DNA from 3 places in the Pontibacillus sp. ABV4_188 genome. Region 3 is predicted to be linked to each of the others. Evidence: riboswitches for the same ligand, from Rfam matches in the RefSeq annotation. Region 3 holds a riboswitch; each other region holds the start of a gene.
What was found. A riboswitch is a leader RNA that binds a small molecule or an ion and turns the genes downstream of it on or off. The one in region 3 is predicted to bind cyclic di-GMP.

Region 1: it holds a riboswitch for cyclic di-GMP, as region 3 does, so the genes downstream of both, ACYX4O_RS14820 (competence type IV pilus major pilin ComGC) here and ACYX4O_RS18510 (sensor histidine kinase) in region 3, are expected to answer to the same signal.
Region 2: it holds a riboswitch for cyclic di-GMP, as region 3 does, so the genes downstream of both, ACYX4O_RS19715 (EAL domain-containing protein) here and ACYX4O_RS18510 (sensor histidine kinase) in region 3, are expected to answer to the same signal.

Annotation. Positions count from the first base shown of each region.
Region 1 is NZ_CM149975.1:2,861,058-2,868,854, reverse strand. Features, by position in the region: gene ACYX4O_RS14835 (GspE/PulE family protein) at 1-1,593, shown strand, start outside; gene ACYX4O_RS14830 (type IV pilus twitching motility protein PilT) at 1,606-2,646, shown strand; gene ACYX4O_RS14825 (type II secretion system F family protein) at 2,651-3,856, shown strand; cyclic di-GMP riboswitch class II at 3,937-4,019, shown strand; gene ACYX4O_RS14820 (competence type IV pilus major pilin ComGC) at 4,102-4,527, shown strand; gene ACYX4O_RS14815 (prepilin peptidase) at 4,542-5,348, shown strand; gene pilM (type IV pilus biogenesis protein PilM) at 5,372-6,352, shown strand; gene ACYX4O_RS14805 (hypothetical protein) at 6,382-6,966, shown strand; gene ACYX4O_RS14800 (hypothetical protein) at 6,956-7,714, shown strand.
Region 2 is NZ_CM149975.1:3,934,106-3,941,902, forward strand. Features, by position in the region: gene ACYX4O_RS19705 (LysE family translocator) at 296-928, opposite strand; gene ACYX4O_RS19710 (glycoside hydrolase domain-containing protein) at 1,033-1,680, shown strand; cyclic di-GMP riboswitch class II at 1,848-1,926, shown strand; gene ACYX4O_RS19715 (EAL domain-containing protein) at 2,066-2,776, shown strand; gene ACYX4O_RS19720 (DUF2188 domain-containing protein) at 2,999-3,196, opposite strand; gene asnB (asparagine synthase B) at 3,299-4,804, opposite strand; gene ACYX4O_RS19730 (SGNH/GDSL hydrolase family protein) at 5,171-6,061, shown strand; gene ACYX4O_RS19735 (YpmS family protein) at 6,089-6,730, shown strand; gene ACYX4O_RS19740 (glycine betaine uptake BCCT transporter) at 6,839-7,797, opposite strand, start outside.
Region 3 is NZ_CM149975.1:3,669,604-3,677,400, forward strand. Features, by position in the region: gene ACYX4O_RS18495 (hypothetical protein) at 1-209, opposite strand, end outside; gene ACYX4O_RS18500 (hypothetical protein) at 232-648, opposite strand; gene ACYX4O_RS18505 (response regulator) at 677-1,330, opposite strand; gene ACYX4O_RS18510 (sensor histidine kinase) at 1,311-3,002, opposite strand; cyclic di-GMP riboswitch class II at 3,069-3,152, opposite strand; gene ACYX4O_RS18515 (SipW-dependent-type signal peptide-containing protein) at 3,507-4,196, shown strand; gene ACYX4O_RS18520 (SipW-dependent-type signal peptide-containing protein) at 4,401-5,036, shown strand; gene ACYX4O_RS18525 (hypothetical protein) at 5,589-5,834, opposite strand; gene ACYX4O_RS18530 (hypothetical protein) at 5,855-6,076, opposite strand; gene ACYX4O_RS18535 (tyrosine-protein phosphatase) at 6,583-7,254, opposite strand; gene ACYX4O_RS18540 (hypothetical protein) at 7,431-7,580, opposite strand; gene ACYX4O_RS18545 (hypothetical protein) at 7,699-7,797, opposite strand, start outside.

The DNA.
Region 1 (7,797 bases), 810 kb from region 3:
TTAAAAGAAGCAGGCATGATTAAGGAAGGGCAAATTAAAGAAGCTCTAGAGACAAAGGAAAATGGTCAAAAACTAGGAGATGTTTTATTAGACAAAGGATACATAACCGAGCAGCAATTAATTGAAGTCCTAGAATTTCAGCTAGGCATTCCTCACATCTCCTTATACCAATATCCAATCGATACGAATCTGCTTTCGCTAATATCGAAAGATTTCGCCAGGCGAAACATTTTAATTCCGATTAGTAAAGAAGAGAATGAAATTGTCGTCGCTATGAATGATCCGATGGACTATTATGCGATAGATGACTTACAAATCTCAACAGGTTTTCAAATCTCACCTGTAATCGCAACAAAAGACGAGATCTATCAAGCGATTAACAAGTACTATAATCTAAACAGCGGTGAGGATTTAGAGCCTTCAGATGACCCTGATGATGCCCCTGCCATACGGTTGTTAAACCAAATGCTACAAGCGGGAGTTCAGATGAAAGCAAGTGACATTCACATTGACCCACAAGAAACGAAAGTGCTAATCAGGTACCGGGTGGACGGGGTGTTACGAACGGAGCAAGGACTTTCAAAGTCTATGCAAAATTCTTTAACGGCTCGTGTGAAAATTATGGCTAACTTAAACATTACAGAAGTTCGCTTACCTCAGGATGGTCGAATTAAGACGTTTATAGATCATACTCCTGTTGATTTGCGGATTTCCACCTTGCCTACCGTATATGGTGAGAAAATTGTTATACGAATCTTGAACCTTGGGAGCGCTATGGGGGATTTGAGTGATTTAGACTTTAACAAAATTAACTATAAACGTTACCTCGAATTAGTAAATCAGCCTTCAGGTCTTGTTTTAATTACCGGTCCAACTGGTTCAGGGAAGTCGTCTACGTTATACGCTTCTTTAAACCATTTAAATACAGACGACGTCAATATTATTACGGTAGAAGACCCGGTTGAATATCAATTGGATAAGATCAATCAAGTTCAGGTGAATGCGAATATCGGGCTCACCTTTTCAGCCGGACTGCGGTCGATTTTGCGACAAGATCCAAACATCATTATGGTCGGAGAGATTAGAGATTCTGAAACAGCAGAGATTGCGATTCGGGCATCCTTAACCGGCCACCTTGTATTTAGTACGCTTCACACAAATAGTGCCATCGCTACGATCCCGCGTTTAATTGATATGGATGTGGAGCCTTACTTAGTGATGTCATCTGTATCTGGTATTGTTGCTCAGCGACTCGTTCGGAAGATTTGTCGTGATTGTAAAACGGCCTACACACCAACTGAACTAGAAAAAGAGTTATTTCATAAGCGAGGGCTTAAGGTCGACACGGTTTATAAAGGCGAAGGGTGCAATAGTTGCCAGCATACAGGCTACAGAGGTCGTATGGCCATCCAAGAAGTACTGACCATCGATGAAGCCATTCGGAAGATGATGATGAACAATCGATCTATGTCTCAGATTAAAGAGTACGCCTGGAAGAAGGGGATGATCTTCTTAGTTGATGATGGCTTGCTTAAAGTTAAGCAAGGACATACGACGACAGAAGAAGTGCTGCGTGTAGCGAAAAGTGAGTAAGGAGGTGTGTTCATGAAAGAGCGATTTGAGAAATTATTAATAGCTGCATTTGAGCTGAAAGCATCGGATATTCATATAACTGTTGGGGTGCCTCCAATCTTTCGGCTGCATGGGGATTTAAAGCAGTACGGCAAAGAAACAATGCGACCAGATGATACATTTGGGATGGCAAAAGCAATTCTCTCACAAACGCTATGGGACAAGTTTAAAGAAAAAGGAGAGGTTGACTTTTCTTACGGTATACCTGGTGTGTCGCGTTTTCGTATTAATGCTTACCACCAACGAAACTGTGTATCACTAGCTGTAAGAATTGTGCCGACAGAGATCCCTACACTTGATGCCTTACATATGCCGAATGTGTTAAGAGAAATTGCTGAGAAACCTCAAGGGCTTGTGCTTGTTACAGGACCTACAGGAAGCGGGAAATCAACGACGCTAGCATCCATGATTGATTACATGAATAATTCGATGCGCCGCCATATCATTACACTTGAAGATCCTATTGAGTATTTACACTCTCACCGCTATTCCATTATCGATCAGCGTGAAGTCGGATTTGATACGAACAACTTTGCCAACGGCTTGCGTGCTTGTTTGCGCCAGGATCCTGACGTCATTTTAGTCGGAGAAATGAGAGACTTAGAGACCATTTCTACAGCCATCACAGCTGCTGAAACAGGACATCTGGTACTAGGAACGCTTCATACTACCGGGGCAGCAAGCACTATTGATCGAATTATTGACGTCTTTCCTCCGAATCAGCAAACCCAAGTGCGGATACAACTAGCTAGTGTCCTTCAATCCATTGTGTCTCAGCGCTTGTTTCAGCGTAAGGACAAGAAAGGGAGACGTGCTGCGACTGAGATTCTTATGAATACGTCCGCTGTTAAGAACCTTATCCGGAATGAGAAGATTCACCAGATTCCAAACATTATTCAGACGTCCAAAGCTCAAGGCATGCACACTCTTGATTTTTCTGTCCGTGCTTTAGTAGAGGAAGGGGTCATCACAACAGAAGCGGCCGCTCCGTTTTTAGAAGAGAGGGGGCAATAGGCATATGGCTTACTTCAAGTACAAAGCCCGTACATCTAAGGGAAAGATGAAGGAAGGACGTATAAAAGCTGACTCTAAACGAGAAGCTGTTGGGAAATTAAAAGAAGACGGGATGACCGTTGCCACCATTAATGAACTAAACAGCATATTGTATAAAGATATTCAACTAGGCAGTCAGGTGAAAAATAAAGAGTTTGTCATTTACCTTCGCCAATTTGCAACGCTGCTTGAATCAGGAATTTCTCTCATTCAATCTACTTATATATTAAAAGAACAAACATCGAGTAAGGCACTACAGCGTGCTCTCACTCAAATAGCAGAAGATCTTGAAGGAGGTCTTTCCTTCTCAGATGCAGCAGAAAAGCATCAAAAGATTTTCCCCGATTTGTTTGTAAATATGGTTCGCGCCGGTGAGGCCGGGGGTAACCTTGATGAAATTTTAGACCGGCTTGCTGCTTATTATGAAAAGCAGTACGACACACGCCAAAAGGTCATTTCAGCCCTCGCGTACCCGGTTGTTGTATTGGTTATTGCCATTGGGATCGTGATCTTCTTATTAAGCTTCGTCGTGCCCAGGTTTGCGGATATGTTCTTATCCTTTGGAGGCGATATCCCTCCGATTACGCAATTTGTAATGAGCTTAGGGGAACTATCTCAGAGTATGTGGTGGCTGTTTATTGTCATTCCACTCCTCCTTTATGGCGGCATTCAGTATATGAAACAGTACCCGCGATTCTCCTATGGTCTAGACCTTATGAAATTAAGGATTCCTATATTCGGCCCTCTTATTCAAAAGGCGGTACTCGCTCGTATGACTCGGACAATGAGCTCATTATTTAATAGCTCTGTGCCGATTTTACAGGCGGTGTATATTACAGAACGCATCGTCGGCAATAAAGTTGTCGAATCGGTCTTGAAAACGACAAGAAAATCCCTTGAGAAGGGAGAATCGATGGCCGCTCCGATGCAAAAGCATTGGATTTTCCCTCCGCTTGTAACACAAATGGTCTCTGTTGGGGAGAGCTCTGGTTCTTTAGATCATATGCTAGGGAAAGTAGCTGATTTCTATGAATCTGAGCTTGATTACGCAACAGATCGCATTAAAAGTTTAATAGAACCAGTTATGATTGCCTTCCTTGCGCTGATCGTCGGCGGCATTGTAGCAGCCATTGCCATTCCAATGTTCTCTATTTTTGAACAAATTGGGTAAATGTGCTAATTTCATAAGATAATAGTGGTAATAATGAGATAGATTTACTATAATAGGTGTAGATGATTACACGTACCAACATACCATCGGAAGCAACGATAGGTTGGCTGTATATGGGCACTTAGCCACCCTGGAGCGAGTAGTGCAACCGACCGTACATAATAGGAGATAGGTTTATGGTGTGGTCGTTTTTGTAACGAGTGTTTCATAATTATTTATTATAAAAAAAAGGGGAGAACAGACTCATGTTAAACAAGTTTCGTCAACTGATGAACAAAGATGAGAAAGGTTTTACGCTGATTGAACTACTCGCGGTAATTGTAATCTTAGGGATTATAGCTGCAATTGCTGTGCCTAGTATTGCAAATGTGGTTGAAAACAGTAAAAAAGATGCGGTTATTCGTTCTGCTGAGCAATTGGTAGAAGCTTATAGATCTATGAGTGCGTTAGAAGAAGGTGTAGGAACTACCGCTAAGTCAGTTGCGGATATGGTAGATGCGGGGTACTTAGAGAGTAATGGTAAAATAACATCAGGAACAGTAACTCCACAAACAGATAGTGGAGGAGATGTAACTGGATATAAAGTTGAAATTACTACAAATGGTTACACTATCTCTAGTACAGATGTAGATTCATTAACTCGGAGCGACGTCACTAAAGTGGGTGGATAATTTGTAAAACACATATGAAGTCCCCCATTTATGGGGGGCTTCCACTCTTTTATATCGAGGTTAAAATGATGAACTTATATATTCTTTTTTATTTTACAATATTCGGTATTGTTCTAGGATCTTTTTTTAACGTAGTTGGTTTACGTGTACCACAGAAGCAAATGTTTACTCAAGCGCGGTCACATTGCCCTAACTGCAACTACATCCTAAATTGTCTTGATCTAGTCCCTGTCTTTTCCTACATCACGCTAAAAGGCAAATGCCGCAACTGCAAAACAAGCATCTCACCCCTATACCCGATAGTCGAAGCGGCTACGGGATTTTTGTATGCTTACAGCTTTATACTTTTCGGCTTCTCAACTGAACTCATCGTGGCCCTTCTTTTCACCTCGTTGCTGGTGATTATTACCGTAACCGACCTAACCTACATGCTTATCCCTAATGTAATCCTACTCTTTTTCTTACCCTTACTCATAATAGGGAGAGTTATTTCCCCTCTCGACCCATGGTGGGGTTCGGTAGCTGGAGCAGCAACAGGGCTTATTCTAACAGCCATCATAATTATCGCCAGCCGAGGTGGTATGGGTGGTGGAGATATGAAACTGTTTGGTGTTATTGGCATTGTGCTTGGACTTCCTGGTGTGTTGTTAGCCTTTTTCCTCTCGACTTTATACGGATCGGTTATAAGTGGCGTATTGCTTTTGTTTAAAAAGATTGATCGGAAAAAGCCGGTGCCGTTTGGTCCATACATTGTGTTGGGGGCACTCACGAGTTATTTCTTTAAAGCTCCTATTATTGATTGGTATCTTCAGTTATTCTAATCAGAAAGGCAGGTGACGTGAGTATGTTTAATTTTCGAAAGTCAAAAGAGCGCATTAACATTATATTCAAAGACCATGTACTCCGATACATAGAATGTGACACTCCGGAGCTAACGGATGTAGTGGATTACGGAGAACGTTATTTGGAAAGCGGGATTATAGAAGAAGGTAAGGTCGTGGATGCAAGGAAACTCTCTTCTATTATTGAGGAGTTGGTTGAAGAGAAAGAGTGGCGTAAGAAGAAGGTATATTTTAGCGTGCCGGATGCCTCTGTTATTATTAAGTCGTTTCATATTCCGAATGATTTAAAGACGGCAGATGAGGTGAAGGGCTACTTGTATATGCAGATCGGTGAGGGATTGCATCTTCCTTTTGAAGAGCCTGTATTTGATTATGTCGTGTTAGAAGAGAAGATGAATATGAACGAAGTGCTTTTGTTTGCTTATCCGGAATCCCGGGTTCGGGCTTTTGAGTCGGCTCTCTTAGATGCGAATACGAAACCAGCTGTAGCGGATCTGACTTTCTTGTCTTTATACCGTTTATATTATGATTTGGATCATGCTCGTTCAGATGATCATTTACTTTCTCTTCAATGGAATTTGGATGGTATCGTGTTAACGGTCTTCCATAATTGCCATCCTCAATTCACACGTTACATGAAGAGTGGGTTAGACCTTGCCCTATGGGAAGTTCCGGTTAAAGGGGATGCGGCCGTACGCTTTACAGGTGATGAACAAGAAATTGATGCCTATATAGAGGAACAGATGAGAGAAGTCGAACGTATTATGAATTTCTATCGGTATTCTGTAACAAATGGCGAATCTGCTGTTACGAATCTATTAATCTCAGGTGATTTTCCGTTTTTACATAAAGTGTATGAAAAGTGCCAGAACACTTTTCAGCTGAACGTAAAAATGATCGATTCACATGAATTTTCAGAAGCCGAGGACGAGACCATTCCATTTCGGTTTGCAGAGTCAGTAGGCTTAGCCCTGAAACCATAGGAGCATAACGTTAGGGGGACCAATAGTCGATGAAGGTAGAAATAAATTTACTTGAACAGAAAGAGAAACAAAATATGGTGCCTTATTTATTGGCGCTTGCAGCTGTCCTTGCCGTCCTCTTCATTTGGCTCCTCCTATACATGGACAAGCAAGCAGCTTTAGATGAAGTGGATGAAGTCAATGGTCAAATTCAGCAAGTGAGGGTAGCGCAACAGGAGTATCAGGAAGCGCTTAAAGATGAAGTCCAAGCGAATCGTCTTGAATTGCAGCGTTCTGTTGAGGCATTAGAAAGCAACCTTTTCCCTGCCGTTTCCCTTCTTGAGCGAATGGTCTCATTGTTACCAGAACGCGGCTTCTTTGAGCGATACGTCTATGTTCGTCCTCAATCCCTGCTGCTTTACGTTCGATTTGATGACTTTCAGGATGTCGCAGCTTATACAAATACGCTAATCGATGAAGATTATGTTGAAAATGTGTCGGTTCAACAAATTACGTCGAACGTGCTCGAGGAAGACTTAGACCCCACTCAGTACAGACCGAGATATGTGACTGAATATGAAGTGACGCTTAATAAAGACTTATGGGAAGAGGGGGAAGAGGACGATGAGAATTGAATGGAGACGAATACATACAATTGTTGTGGTTTTACTACTCATCGTTTTCTTGGCTTTTTATTGGGTTGTTCATTCTCTTTATGTAGATCGAGCAGTTCAAGAAGTAGACCAGGTGAAATCTTCACTTAAAAATGAGGAAAGAATACTTAATTCACTTGCAGAACAAGAAACACAGCAACAGGATCTTACGTTGAAAACCTCACGCGAACTTCAATTAAAGCTCCCAGTCCTACCTGTTCAGGACCAAGTGATACTGGCTATAGAGCGGGCTGAAAATGTGTCTGGCACATTTATTGAATCAGTGGTTCTAAATGGAGACGAAACGATAGAAGCGGAAGAAGATGAGAATGTAGGTGCTGCAGAACCGGCCAGTGAAACAGAAGAAGAAGTAGAAGAGGAAGCAGCAGAAAAAGACGCTGTTGAGTCCCCTCCTGTTATGCCATCGGTGAATGCACTTACGTACCAAGTCAGCGTTCTGTCAAAGAGTTTCGAAGATTTAACTCTATTCCTTGAAGAACTAGAACGGATTCCTCGCCTGGTTAGTTTTGATGAGATCGAGTTTCAACCAAATGCATCTACTACTGATGAAGGCGAACAAGTTTCTTTTCTAGTAACCTTTTCTGCTTTTTATGAACCTGATTTAAGCGGTTTGAAAGATGAACTTCCACAATATCACTACCCAGATCCATCTCAAAAAGAGACGCCATTTGAAGTAGATGATGAAGATTTAACCGAAGATGAACAATAAGCTACGCACACCCTTTCAAACAGAAAGGGTGTTTTTATTCTTTTTTGCCAAATCATGGCGAAAAGACGAGAACCCCAGATGAC
Region 2 (7,797 bases), 260 kb from region 3:
CGATAAGAACACCCCAACTCCAATAGTCGGGACGACCTGGCCATGCGTCAGGACGAGCGCCCAAAGTGGCGGGACGACCTGACCATGCGGCGAGACGCCCACCCGAAGTGTCAGGACGCCATGCCCATGCGGCGAGACGCCCACCCGAAGTGTCAGGATGCCATGGCCATGCGGCGAGACGCCCACCCAAAGCGGCGAGACGACCTGGGCATGCGGCAAGACGCCCATCAGAACATCCCAAAACCAAAAGCGCAAACTGCCTCAAATAAGACAATTCACCTCTCCTTTCACCTTGTTAGGATTTGTCTCTTAGGGCAAGGCTGATTCCGATGATTCCTAGTAATACTCCCTTTGCTATATTCAACCTTCTTCCGACTTGAGGGACTTTTGATAGCCAATTTCCTACCTTCTCAGCAAAGAAGCTGATTGTGGTGAAAATAATGAAGGCTTGTATCAGAAATAAGACTCCGAGCGTTACCATTTGGAAAGGAACATCCCACGCTTCTTTTGAATGGTCGATAAATTGTGGAAATAAAGCAAGGAAGAAAAGGGATACTTTGGGGTTAAGGATATTCATGAGCACCCCTCTTTTATAAAGCTTCTTATACTCAAGTGCTTGCTTAGATTCAACCTGAAGATCCCCACCTTCTTCTTTAAATGCTTGCCATGCTAGATATAGCAAATAAACTGCCCCAGCGTATTTGACTACCATAAAAGCTAGCGCAGATTGATAGACAAGAGCTGTGATTCCAACAGCTGCTGCTAGTGTGTGGACGAGTATCCCTGTACATAATCCAAATGTTGTAGCAATACCTGCTCTTTTATTTTGAGAAATGCTTTGGGCTAACACAAATAAATTATCCGGTCCAGGCATCAGTGTGAGCACTACAGCAGCTCCTAGAAACGATAGCAAAAGATAAATACTCAAGTGAAACACCTACTTTCTTCTTTTGAATAGAATGTATATAGGTTTTATATTAGCGGGTCAGAGGTGATTTTGGAATATTTTTCTGATGCAGAGAGGAGCACAACATGGCTTATCAATGGGGAGTGGATTCTACACAAGAAGCCACGAAAGAGTTATATGACTGTGTACTAAAGAAATATGGAAAGCCTAAATACTGGGGGAGATATTTATCAACAGTTCCTGAGGTATCAGAAGGATTAACGGTCTCCGAAATTGAACGGTTGCATAATAACGGCACAAAAGTTATGGCCATTTATAATAATTTCACGGAGGCTACAGGGTACAGGAAAGGGAAAGTTATTGCTCAAAACGCTGTGTTTCATGCCAGACGTTTAAATTTCCCTAAAGGAAAGGTTTTGTTTGCGAACGTTGAAAATTTCTTTAAAGTTGATGAGTCCTGGATTCGAGGCTACGTCGAAGGCATGCACGCTTCGGGATATCAACCTGGGTTTACTTGCGATCCTACAAATGGAAAATTTAATGAAGCCTTTTGTAAAGCAACCTCAAAGGATAATAAAGTGTCTCTACAGTCCGTTCTATGCAGTGTAGAACCGGAAACTGGAGTTACAAGAGCACGTAAAGCACCGAAATACACACCCGCTAAACTTTCATGTAAATCGAATGTATGGGGTTGGCAATATGGCCGCAACGCAGATGCTTGTCCCATCAACACTAATCTCATCAATGACCGCCTCCTTAATTTATTGTGGTAATAAGGAATCTGGCTAAGGACCAATCAGAAAATGGTCTCTTAGCCTTTTATTCCTACACCCTCCAACGTTAAAATGTAAAGCCAGTCTTTAATTTGTGTAAAAATTTAAACAATTAACCTTTATTTGCTAAGTAAATATTGCTATGATAATAGTACTAGTTTCTACATAATACGACAGGAAGCTTTGAAACCAATCTATATTTGGGCGCTTATGGTTGGTCGAGCTAGTAGCGCAACCGGCCGCATTGATTTTTACTCAATGGGGTTTTTTTAGCTTCAAAAGCCTTTGAATGAGTATTCATTTATTTTCGTGATTTCGTTTCACCCTAATCATTATAAATTATTAGAATGTGATCCATCACAACCATTTGAACACGGGGGATTTTATGAATATTTTTGAACTTTTAAAGAGAAACCGTCTATTTCACAATTATCAGCCCCTTCATCACCTGGCCGATGATGCTATTTATGGATATGAGGCTCTGCTACGCTCTACTATACAATCTAGTCCTGAAGCCCTTTTTAAAATTGCTATGCAATCGAACACTCTCTATAAACTTGATACCATGTCGATCGAAAAAGCCTTTACGCATTATTCTAATCAGCTTAATAATCAAAAACTGTTTCTAAATATGTTTATGTCTACCCTTCTTCATCCCAACTTCATCCGATTTATGCACTCTATGCTAGACGCTCCTTCTTCTCCTGTCCCATCTATCGTTTTCGAGATGAATGAAGCGAAGGAAGAGGAGGCCATGTGGGAGTCTCCCCTTCTCCCCACTCGTATTCACACTTTACGGGAGATGGGAATTCAATTTGCAATTGATGATTTTGGACAAGGGGCTACTTCATTAAAGAAAGCAGTTGAAATGGAACCAGAGTACTTGAAGCTTGATCGCTATTTTGCTACCGACCTAGCTACAAGTGATAAAAAGCAAAAACTAGTCTCCCTTTTCACAGATTATTTTAAAGGAGATACAACGGTCGTATTAGAAGGGATCGAGACAGGGGATGACCTTAAGTTAGCCAAAGAGATCGGGATTGATGTAGCTCAAGGGTACTATATTGGCAAGCCTCAAGCCCTTATTGTGGGGTGACTCCCACCCGACCAAAAGACCACTGATTATCTTACCAATCAGTGGTCTTTGTTTCGGTTAAAAGGCAAAGTGGCAGAAAACGGAAACACTCTTTCAGCTTCGAGCTTTCAACTACCCTGCCCTAGCTTGTTATAAAGATTAACAACAATAACCTTTAACAGAGCTAAGACAAAAAAGAAGCTGCCATCTGGCAGCTTCTTTTTTGCGAGATAAGAGGAGAGCTTAGAATGAGCGCTCTTCTTCAATCTCATGATATTTATCAAGAATGTACAATTTACTTGGTTTGTGTTCTTGAGCCATTTCTTCTGCTTTCTCAATGGCTTTATCTTTCTTCTCATACTTGTCAGTAGGAGCTACGTCCTCTACTTTTACATACCATTCTGTTGCATCTTTGTTGGGTGCTACTGTGTATTCTCTCATGTATTATCGCTCCTTTTTTGTTTTGGGTTATACCTATATGTTCCCAACCTTGAAGCGTATAAAACATATAACCGAATAATTGGATATGCTATAAGACGCCCGTTATGCTGTAGCCCATTTACCTACGGTTTCAAGGGCTGATTGTTCCGGGAAATACTCAATGAAATAACGATAAAACAGAGCTTCTTGTTTACTGCGGATATCCACCGGAGCTGCTGTGTTAATACGAGCTAATTCTGAATCGGATATTGTTTCCTCAGCATAGGTTTCAAGCAAATCTAATGCTCCACTACCAGCTGAAAATTCTTCCTTCTTTCTCCACAATACCTGGTCCGGTAATACTCCATCAAATGATTCTCGCAATATGGTTTTCTCCATTTGTTCTGCCGTATGAAGCTTTTGTTCAGACGGAATACGTAAAGCTGTTTCAATTAATTCTAAATCTAAGAACGGCACGCGTAGTTCAATGGAGTGAGCCATACTCATTCTGTCTCCCCGTTGTAAGTTAATATTATGAAGGGTATTTATGATCCGAATGATTTCTTCATTAAGAGACTCTGTCGTCTGAAATTTCTTCATATATTCATAACCTGCAAAAATCTCGTCAGCTCCTTCTCCCGAAAGGATCACCTTCACATGTTGTGAGGCAAGTTTAGACACAAAGTAATTCGGAATGGCACTTCTTACTAAAGAAGGTTCATAGGATTCCAAGGCATATACGACATGAGGGATGGCCTCTATTAATTCTTCTTGTGTATATATGTATTCGTAATGATCTGACCCTATTGAGTTAGCTACATCACGAGCACGCTCAATATCTTCACTTCCAGCTGATCCAACACAGAAGGATTTCACCGTTCCTCCCTGCTCTTTAGCCTTCTTTGCAGCAATCGCTGAAATTAAGCTACTATCTAATCCACCACTCAAGAGAACGCCAACCTCCACATCTGCCAGAAGTCTTTTCTCTATCGCTTGTTCAAGCTTTTCTCGTATCGCTGTGGTCATTTCACGACGCGTTGTTTGGGCGGGTTGATCTGGATGCTTGATCTGTCTGTATTTTACAAAGCCAGTTTCTGGCGTATAATAAGTTCCAGGAGGAAATTCCTGCACATTATTTGTGATAAGATATAAGGTCTTTAATTCAGAAGAGAACACATAATTCCCTTCGTCATCTTGTCCGTAATATAAAGGCTTAATCCCTAATGTATCTCTCGCCGCAACGAATGTATCCGTTAGCTCATCAACGATGACGAACGCGAACATACCATCAAGTTTCTCTATACTCTTAACCCCTTCTGTTTCAATTAATTTTAACGCAACTTCACTATCGGAATGGGTTAAAAAAGACGTTTGCTGTTCTAACTCACTTTTCAATTCTAAGTAATTATAAATTTCACCATTACACACGATCCACTTTGTTTTCTCTTCATTGGATATTGGCTGAATACCATCATCTAGCCCAATAATGGATAAACGTTGGTGTCCTATATGGAAACCTTCTAAAGGGACTTGTTTTCCCTCATCAGGTCCTCTATGTTTCATACTCTCTAGAATGTCTTTCATTTTATTCGTTTCTACATGGCCTGTTGTGGCGAATATGCCGCACATATTATTGGGTCACCTCTACTGTTTTATTTTGAATATGACGTTCATTATATAAGTTCTCTTCCAAAGAACCAAATACTGGACACTCATCCATTTTTGTATATTTAAGATAATTCCAAGGGATCTCTCCCATTATTTTAATGAGTTCCGAATAGATCGCTTTATTTGGTTCTATTTAAAGAGATATACCCTTTTTTTATGTTAATGTTCTATGTAACCTCAATTTTTTTCAATTTGGTTCGAAAAGGTATGTAAAAAGATGAATCATTTTTCATATAATATAGGTAATATATAGCCGATTTACACTATATAGAATGGGGAATGCGTGTTATGATACGGTACAATTGATAATTGTCAGGTGTGATCGACATGAAACGAATTGCATTAACAGTTTTATTTTTATTCAGTTTCCTTATTATTCTCTTCTATTGGGTTGGTAACGAATCGAAAGTTAGTGACTCCTCCCTTAGCGGTGAAGGGTCTCAAGATTTCTCCACCCAAGAAGGAGATGGAGAAAAGCCAGAGGAAGAAAAAACCATCACAGAAGAACTGAAAGAAGCGGTTTCTACCGTTTTAGAAGGGGCTAAAGAAATCTTCGTGGAAGACAACATAAATATCGTGGCCATTGGCGATTCACTTACTCAAGGCGTAGGTGATTCCTCAGGGAACGGTGGTTACGTAGGGATTATTGAAGAAACACTACAAGAAAACAACCAAGATTTTCAGATTAAGAACTTCGGTAAGCGAGGTAATCGTACGGATCAGTTGTTAGATCGACTGAAAGAAGAGGAAATCTCCTCTTCTTTGCAAGAAGCCGATGTAATTGTTATTACAATCGGGGCAAACGATATTATGAGAGTTGTCAAAAACAACTTCACCTCTCTTGCTTATGAAGATTTCGAGAGTGAACTTCCTCAATATGAGGATCGATTATCCTCTATTTTCCAAACCATACGTTCTCAAAATCAGGATGCCCATATTTATCTTGTAGGTTTGTTCAATCCGTTTGAACAGTATTTCAGTGACATCCCTGAGCTCGATCAAATCATTTACGATTGGAATCGTATCAGCAAAGATGTCGTCGATCGATATGCGAATGTGAACTACATTCCAATCAAAGATTTATTTAGCGGTTCTACTGAAGATCTTTATTACGAAGATAACTTTCACCCCAATTTAAAAGGGTACAGACTAATGGCTGAACGTATTCTCTCTCATTTAAAAGATGAGATTGTGCGCCAAAATGAAGAAGAAATTTAGAGACATCAGTTAGATTGGAGATGTCATATGTTTGAAGCAATAAAAGTCAACAATAAGTGGAAGTGGTTATTCTTTATCCTAGCGATTATAAATGTAGGGGTCATCCTATGGCTTCTATTACTTGTTTATTTACCAACCTCATCTGTATCGGTACCTAAATCCATGCCTTTCAGTGATAAGCGGGCTGAATTTACAGTGATGTCTAGTAAAGATAATCTAAATCAAATCATCAATAGCTATTTAACAGAAATATCCGATACACAATCCATTGATTACTCGGTTTCTCTAGAAGATGATGTGGAGTTAACAGGAACGATTGTTGCTTTTGATAAGGAATTGCCTTTAACAATGAAGTTTGAACCAGTGGTACAAAAAAACGGAGACCTTATCCTTCAGCAGAAGTCCATTACACTCGGCCGCCTTCATCTGCCGAACAAGAAGGTGCTGGATTATATTAAGGATAACTATCCAATGCCTGAGTGGATTATTGTAAATCCAGATGAAGAAAACGTTTATGTAGCTGTCACCCAGATTAACCCTGGGTACGAACTAGGGCTCCGAGCTTCTACGTTCAATTTAAAGAAAGACCAACTTGCTTTTGAACTAACGGTTCCACATGAAACATTTGGGTTTAGCCAAAGCTCATGGCTGAAGAAACTCATTAAGTAATAGGAAGCTCTTATTTGGGCGTGGAGTGAGATTAGTGTAAGCTCCTACAAGCAACTCTTTTGAAGGTATATTAAAAAAGGCTGCCGACGTGGCAGCCTTTTTTTACGTTTAAGAACCCGTTTTAGCGGATTGATCTGAACTTGATGAAGAAGAGGTCTGTTTCTTCATCGCTTGGTAGTCTTCTGTGATAGCCTTATAAAGCGAGTAAGCCATCATAATCATAATCATCGAAAATGGAAAGGCCGCTGAGATCAGAGCATTCTGTAAGCCTTGCAAACCACCTGTATAAAGCAAGATAGCTGCAGTTGCAGACTGAGCAATTCCCCAACTAAACTTCACTGTTTTCGGAGGATTAAGAGAGCCATTCGTGCTTTGCATACCAAGCACAAATGTAGCTGAGTCGGCTGAAGTGACAAAGAAAGTTCCTATTAAACATAAAGCAATAATTGATGTAATGGTTCCTAATGGGTACTCCGTTAATGTTCCGAACAAGGCTTGCTCTCTTGCTAAACCAGCAATGTCTGCTGCACCTGTTTGTTCAAGGTTAATAGCTGACATGCCAAACGTTGCAAACCAGAGGAAACTAACGAGGGAAGGAACTACCAGTACACCGATAAGGAATTCTCTTATCGTTCGCCCTTTCGAGACACGAGCGATAAAGATACCAACAAATGGCGACCAGGCAATCCACCATGCCCAATAGAATATTGTCCAATTCTGAATCCAAGTTTGTTCGTCATTGTTTTGAGGGGAAAGTCTGAAGCTCATATTCCCAATATCTTTAATATAGGACCCAATGGTATCTGTAAATACATTCATAATATTCAATGTAGGCCCTACAACAAGAACAAATCCGAATAACAACAGAGCTAATACTAAGTTTGTATTACTTAAATACTTAATCCCTTTACTTAACCCAGTGTAAGCTGAAATCATAAACAGCACCGTAACGACGCCAATGATGACGAGTTGTACCCAGAATTCATCTGGTGTATCTAATAAGAAATTAAGACCTCCGTTAATTTGAGCTGCACCAAATCCAAGGGTGGTTGCAACTCCTACAACGG
Region 3 (7,797 bases):
TTTTCTTGGTCTCCACTATTGTTTTGTTCCTGCGGATCTTCTTTTTTATCTTTTTCAGTATGTTCTTCTGCTTTTTCTTCCTCAGATTCAGAGATAATGTTTATTTGACTTTCAATAGTTAAGCTTTTTTCCCACAGTCCATAGCTATTAGAAAATAGTGCAACTCCGCAAAAGATACTCCCTATTAAAAGCATTACATTCTTCTTCAATGAAAACCTTCTCCTCTCTCCATCATGGATTTTCCCATTGCTTATATGAAAGTACTTTTGATCGAAATGATGGATGGATTTTAACCATAAGTTCTTTTGATTCTTGTGGTTTTATGATCTCGTCTTCTATTTCTACAGGGAGCGTGCCGGTGTTTTTAACTTTATACGTTAAGCTGCCTTTATACCCTTCCTCCATATCAGCTTTAAAATATAAACGATCATTCGTAACATGAAATTCCGTATTTTCGATTCCCTTTTGCGGATGCACGCTGTACTCATTTAGGTAAACTAGACTCAATTCACCTGTGCCAAGGTGAGCTGATATAGTTATTTGATTCTGGAAATGCGCATAGCTTATACCTGCGCCACATAAGAAGAAAATAGCAGAGCACCATATCCAAAGTACGTTGCCCCTAAAAAGGTGTCTTCTGCGCTTCATACCAACCACTACTTTCTCGTTATAGTTGTTAAGCTAAACTCCGATCAGGTAAGATATAGCAAGCTATCCCTTTTGCGTTAGCGTAAAGAGCAGCTCGCGTTCGGTCAGGCAAATCTAATTTATCTAATATCTGACTCACGTGTTTCTTGACTGTATTTTCCGTTATAAACAAATGAGATGATATCTCTCGGTTTGAGTAACCCATCCCAATAGCTCTTAATACTTCTAATTCTTTATTCGTTAACTGATTAAGCTCATCTAATTCACATGATTCTTCTTCTAAAAGCAGTTCCAATACTCCCGGATCGTAATATTTTCTCCCGTTACTTACTACATTCACCCCATGCACCAACTCCTCTGGCATAGCTTCTTTCAGTATGTAACCAGAAGCTCCTAACTCTTTAGCTTTTATAAAGTCTTCTGATCTAGCAGATGAAGTCAGTATGATAAAACGTGTTTTTAAACCCTTTAATTCTTTCGCCTCTTCAATAAGATGAAACCCAGAATCCAACCCAAGACGTAAATCAACTAATACAATGTCAGGCTTTTCATTCTTGATACTAGCTAAGCCTGTATTTTTATCATTGGCTTCGAAAATAATTGAACCTTCGTTCTCTAACTTAAACAATGAAACAAGTCCTTCCCGAACTAACGGATGATCATCAATTACTAACAACTTCATTGATATCCCCACTCCTCTTCACGTTTAAAGTGACTTTAACTTTGGTCCCTACATCTACATGACTTACAATAGAATGTTTGCCATTATACTGATTAGCAAGCTCGCGAACATTCTTTATCCCTAAACCTCCCCCTTTTCTATAAACATGCTCCACATCAAAACCAGTTCCATTATCTTCTATAAACAAATGAACCTTATTCTCCAATTTATTTACGTTCACTTCGATAACAGTTGCCTTCCCGTGACGTATGGCATTTCCAATTGATTCAACAACAATACGGTAGATGACTCTTTTTGTATCCATTGATAAATCCTCCAGACTAGGACATATACTTTTTCGAATCGTTATATCATTGAGTTCGGCTACATGATCCAGATAATATATAAGCTTACTACCGAACGCCATTTCTGTTTGTTTAGTTGAGCTCAATTTATAAATACATTTTCTTAATTCGGTAGCGGCTTCTCTTGAGAATTCTTCAACCATCAACAACTTGTCTCTAATTTCTTCATCAATCTGTCCCTGGTTTATAGCATGCATGGCATAATTTATGCTAAACAATCGTTGAGAAACGCTATCGTGTATTTCGTTCGCAATGCGATTTTGTTCTTCCAGAAGGAGAAGTTGAGAGTTTACCTCTTCATATGAAATCCTTTCATATGTAATGGCACACAGTTTTCCAAGAAAGCTAAGTTGTTTATTAATAAACTCAAGTTCTTCCTTATTCGCATCCTCGATTTCCACTCCTAGAATCCCGTATCTCTGAAACGAAGTGGTAACCCCTACAATCACCAGTTTTTTAGAATTAAATGTCACAAGCTTGGGTGATCCACTATACAAGTTGGATGCACGAATCAAGTACCTACCTAAGTCCGCTGTTCCTGAGTATTGGAGAGGATTTGTATAAAGAGCTTGGGAACCGCCCTCTCGGCTAACTCTTTCATTCAAATAGAAAGCAAAAGTACAATCTGTTAACCTACGTGCATAAGACAGAAAATTCTGAATTATGACATTGTACGACTCATGACTATTTATGCCTTCTAAGATCTTATAAAGATCCATGATATGATCCATTCCCTGCTGCGCCTTTTGATTCGCGACATTAAGCTTCTTATTCATGTCTGACAAGTGGTTAGACTGTTGATCAAGTTTGTTATTTTTCCACTTAAGCTCCTTAAGCACTACTGAAAATAACTGCACAGCTAATGTTATCAATATATAGGCTAAACCATACAACAGAGCAGAACTCAGACTTAAAGTTCCTTGAGCAGAAAAGTAATAAAGGAAAAGTAGATAGAAAGATAAATAAAGCCAACAGTACAAAAGAGGCAAAATATGAGCTGCCAGCAATACAGGGTTTAATGCATACCACACAAAAATCCCATTCAACCCTCCGCTCGGTAGTAAGAGTAAGGTAATCCCAACAGTTTCAATGATCAAAAGCGTATTTAACTTCCAAGGGACATCCTTAGCTCTTTCATAGAGCCAAACAATTAAGAGCGAAGAGGATAAAATCAGCAAAAGGACAAGTATCATATTTATTATAGATAGGTAATTATCCATTAAGAGGTAAAATATAAAAGAGATAAAGATAGACATGAAACGATAGACATGTAAGACATTATTATAATTCATATCAAACCGAATGGGTAAACCAACTAAGGCTAACATTATGTACGCACCTTTCAAAAGGATTGGGGAAGACAATCGTTATAACAAACAAAAAAGCCTTCCCAATGAAAGCCGAACCGGTTGCACTACTGGCTCCGTGTATCCAAAGTGCCCAAAATAAGAATACACTTCATTACCTTTCGTCTATATCTAAAGTAATACTATGTGGGTAATTCTGTAAACCACAAAAACTAGACATCTCCCAACCTTATATCTCAACTCTCATGGATAATCGCTAGACCTCGACATTATTTGATGTTGGATACATGGGTAATCTGTCAGTCTTTGCCACAAACTAAAACTTAAAACGTTTGGTTATTTATTCCTATTATATATCATAATGAATGATCGTCCATTACACTAAAGTAGTATTCTTCTTATCCAATCGTTCCTTTTCAGAAACCACAAGTAGTATAGAAAATCACTCTTATTCATGGCGAGCTTTCAAACATTCTCCACTACAATACAATTAGATTCACCAAACTTAATCGGGGAGATGGTTGTATGAAAGCACCAAAGTTTATTACGACTGCAGTTATTGCAGGAATGATGGTTACAGGAGCAGGTTATGCGTATTGGACAGATGCTTTAACGGTAGATAATACGGTTTCAACTGGGGAATTTGATGTAGAGTTTGTTGATGAGGGCTTCCTTCCTTTACAGTTAGCAGTAGATACGACAGGAGAAACAAAATATATGATGGATAGTACAATATCACAAGATGCTGATCAATTAACTGTTAACTTTGAGAACATGTACCCTGGTGCTATGGGACTTTATGCAGCTAAGGTAGAGAACACTGGTTCTATTCCAGCTAAGCTTAAAAACGTTGAAGTGGACTTTTCTGAAGCAGCGGGAGTCTTAGCTAATGACATGAAAGCTGCTGGTGGTTACGTACACTTCGATGAAAACAATAATTATAAGGGCGGAAAGTTCTTCATCGGTAATTTGAATAACCTAGAAACTAAATTAGATACAATGCTTCAGAATCTACAAATGGAACCAGGCGATTATATCCTATTCGATATTCCAGATGAGTATAAAGATGAAGTAGCTGCTGAAATTCCTGCTTACAATCCTGATGAGCAAAATTGTATCATTTTTTACCTAGATCATAACTCTAATAATGATTCAGAAAACCTTACCACTCAGTTCGATATCAAATTTAACTGGGAACAGCATAACGCACAGTAAAAGATATCACCCCAACCCGGATGATCGTTATGATCGTGCGGGTTTTCTTATGCACTAAACAACAAATGGTACCCAAAAGTAGTACACCTATCTCTAAAAAAGTATAAAGCAAGACTATCCTTAAGTATGGCGCTTTAGCTTTCTTATCATAGTAATCTATTAACTGTAAGCAATAATCAAATCACATTTAAGGGAGAGATTGTTTTGAAGGGTACTAAATTTGTAGCTTCTGCAGTTATTGCAGGAATGATGGTAACAGGTGCTGGATATGCTTATTGGACGGATGCATTGACTGTGGATAACACGGTTTCAACTGGGGAGTTAAATGTTGCTTTTGATGATAGTAAAACTTCTATCGCAAGTGCAGAGAGCGGTACAGAATACGTGGTTGTAGAAGAAACGCCAGGTAGTGATGGAAAATCCTATGAGTTCTCAGTATCAAACCTATATCCAGGTGCTAGCGTTAAGGTAAGTACAGCTTTCACAAATACAGGTACGATTCCAGCAGTTATTGACGATTCAACGTTCTCATTTGATAATGCTTTATCAGTAGCACAACGCTCAAAGATGCTATTAGAAGGCGGTACTATTTCTATACTTAAGGCGGATAATTCTACACAACACAGTTATACCATTCCAAGCGGACAATATAATATTAACGATGCAGGAAGTGTAATTGAAAACTATGCAGGTGATTATCAATTAGAACCTGGTGACTCTGTTGTATTGTCAGACTTAGAGTTTACTATGGATCCTAGTACAGTAGAAGCTGATGATTTAGAAGACAAAACATTCACTTTCCAAATTGGAGCTACTTTTAAACAGCATAACGCACAATAATAGTAAAAGGCAGGTGGGTAACCTGCCTTTTTTCATGCATTGGAAAGACAAAGTCACTCACCCTAGAAATGAGATCTTCCTTCCATCGCAAGGTTTCCAGCCCAACCTTTAATAAAAAAGAAAATGTAGCACAAGCATCCACCTGTGCTTCTCTTTTAAGTTACTGTTTTAAATTTCTTGAATATATTCTTCTTCAAAACATCTCCTTCAGTAGACTTTAACGCTTTGCGGTAATTATGTTTTGGCTAGCGGATAACGATAAATCTAGACTTACACCTTTTCCGTCATCTTGTCATCCTTTGGATCAAAATTCTTTTCCATATAATCCGTACTGCGTAGGTTCGATGAGGCTATGTATCCATTGTAATGATCACTTTTCACTTACTTCATAAGCTACGAAACGTCTATAGATGCGCTCTGTTGGGTAATCAGGTCTACTTACAACTTCCTAGTTCTGAGTAATACGGAACAAGTTCCACAGGACTACTCCCAAACAATTTATTGGTTCTTAAATTCCATAGTCATTGTTCTCACTCAAATGATCACCATTCATTACATAAACTTGATCTCCAGGCTGGAACATTTGAGTAGAACTGAATCTGCTTCAGGCCACTCATACTCTCCTTTTTTCGATTTAAAACCACCTTCAGTTTCGGAAGCAAATTCTTCAGGCGTCTCGGCTATCGACACTCTACTATATTTTTTTATATTGTCGTAAACCTTTTCTTGATAGGTTTTTTTCCCTTTTTCATATTCTCTATCTGGGTTATTATCATTGGAATACCCATTATAAGCCATAATGGCAAAATACCATTGCTCTAGTATGCGGCGGTTACTAGCACCATTAATAGTGCGTAATTTAATTTTATAAGGAAGTTGTTTCCATTTATATTTAAAATATAAGCGCCTATTCGAATGTTGTGCTCTGCATCAGGAGCTAATCGCTTTTTATCTACCCCCTCGAGGTCATGATTAGTTATTTGCATTATCCCAATACCACCATCACTTATCAGAACGGTACCACCTTCCTTAAATTGCATCGTATTGTTCTCCCCAGAAGCTATTGCCTTCGTGAAGCGCCGAGGCGGTTCACGACCAGTAAAAAAGTACTTAATTTATTTAAGCTTAGCACGCTTCCATCTAAGTATAGGCAGTAAAAGAAGCAAATCAACTAGATACAGTAGGTGACTTGCTTCTTTTTTATAGGTATTTGACTTCTTCACTGGTCCTGGACGGTTCTAGCGCTTCTTTCAAAAAAACCTCTAAATATGAAGTACGAGACCCGTCTTCATCCTACTCAATTACATTACTATACTAATAACTAGAAAAAAAGGGAACAGGTTCGTTGTCATGCAGGACGAGGTCTTTCCCCGTAAACTTACACCTCACACCCCACTAGTGACAAAGGGTGTCAAAGGTGTTAAGGGTTTGCTTCACCCCCAGCACCAGGGTCAAGTGCCTCAAATGATAATCGCTAGGAGATATTGCCCCAAATACTATATCATGTTGTTATCATTTCTGGAAAATTCCTAACAATTTCTTTTGCTTAATCCGTTCTGGCATGTCCATCGATGACGTCGTACGCTTTCTTCATATAGAAACTTCGCGTTGTAGTATTATGTGCATCAGAAGCGATGAAGTGCGTTAAGTTCGCTTTGATCATTTGTTCCGAGAACTTGGCTATCTTTTTGCCGAATTTGCCAGCCAAACTACCAGCCGTCACTTGTGTAAACGCACCGTTCTTCACGAATTTGTATACCTGATCAGGATGCTGGAAGAGTTCACGGTTTCGCTCGGGATGAACGATAATCGGCTTGTATCCGACTACCTGAAGATCAAACAATAGCTGACTTGTATAACGGGGAACATGATTAGATGGAAGCTCAACAAAGACGTAACCGCTCGCCTCATTAAGAGGTAAGAACCGTCCCTTCGTAATGTCTTCCACCATATCGCCATGAATCCGCGTTTCTTGACCGGGTAGAATCGTTACAGGAATATCTCGGTCCTGTAATTCCTCGTTTAAGGCGCGGACGGAATTAAGTATGTCCTCCCCACTGTTCTCGAAAGCCCCATTCTGGTCATGAGGTGTTGCTACGATGGTCCGAATACTATCTCTATATGCAGCACGCACCATCTCAATGCTATCGTCCATCGTTTCAGGACCATCATCGAGACCAGGTAATATGTGACAATGAATATCGATCAAAAGACTCATCCTCCACCCTTCTGTGAATTTATCTATTTACCAATAAGGAAATATTTTCTTTTCATTTTATTATAGTAACCTCCTAGGATATTGAGAACAGCAAATGATATCGAGTGTTGGTAATTACCCTAATTAACTATTCATATTATAAAAAATCATCTCTTTATTAAGGGTTCATATTCGAACTAGGGCAATTGGACACGCGATAGTAATAATAACTGCTTTTCTTTTATGTTCTTCCCATTCAGCACGACACCGAGTACTTTCGCTTGTGCATTGATTGATAGTTCTTTTGCCTTTTGAGCTGCTTCATGCTGCATTCGTTTACCGCGCACAACAAGCAGAACTCCGTCACACGCATGGACTAGGATTTGGGATCGGTGACTGCGAGTACGGGAGGGGTATCGAATATGACCATTTCATAGTGTGCTTTTGCTTACTCTATTATATTTGTCATCGCTTGAGGTCCGTTACGGTTACCTTTTCGACCTGGGAGTCTGAACCAGACGAAAGGGAAATCTTGTTCGTTAACTGGCCAGTGGTTAGATTCAG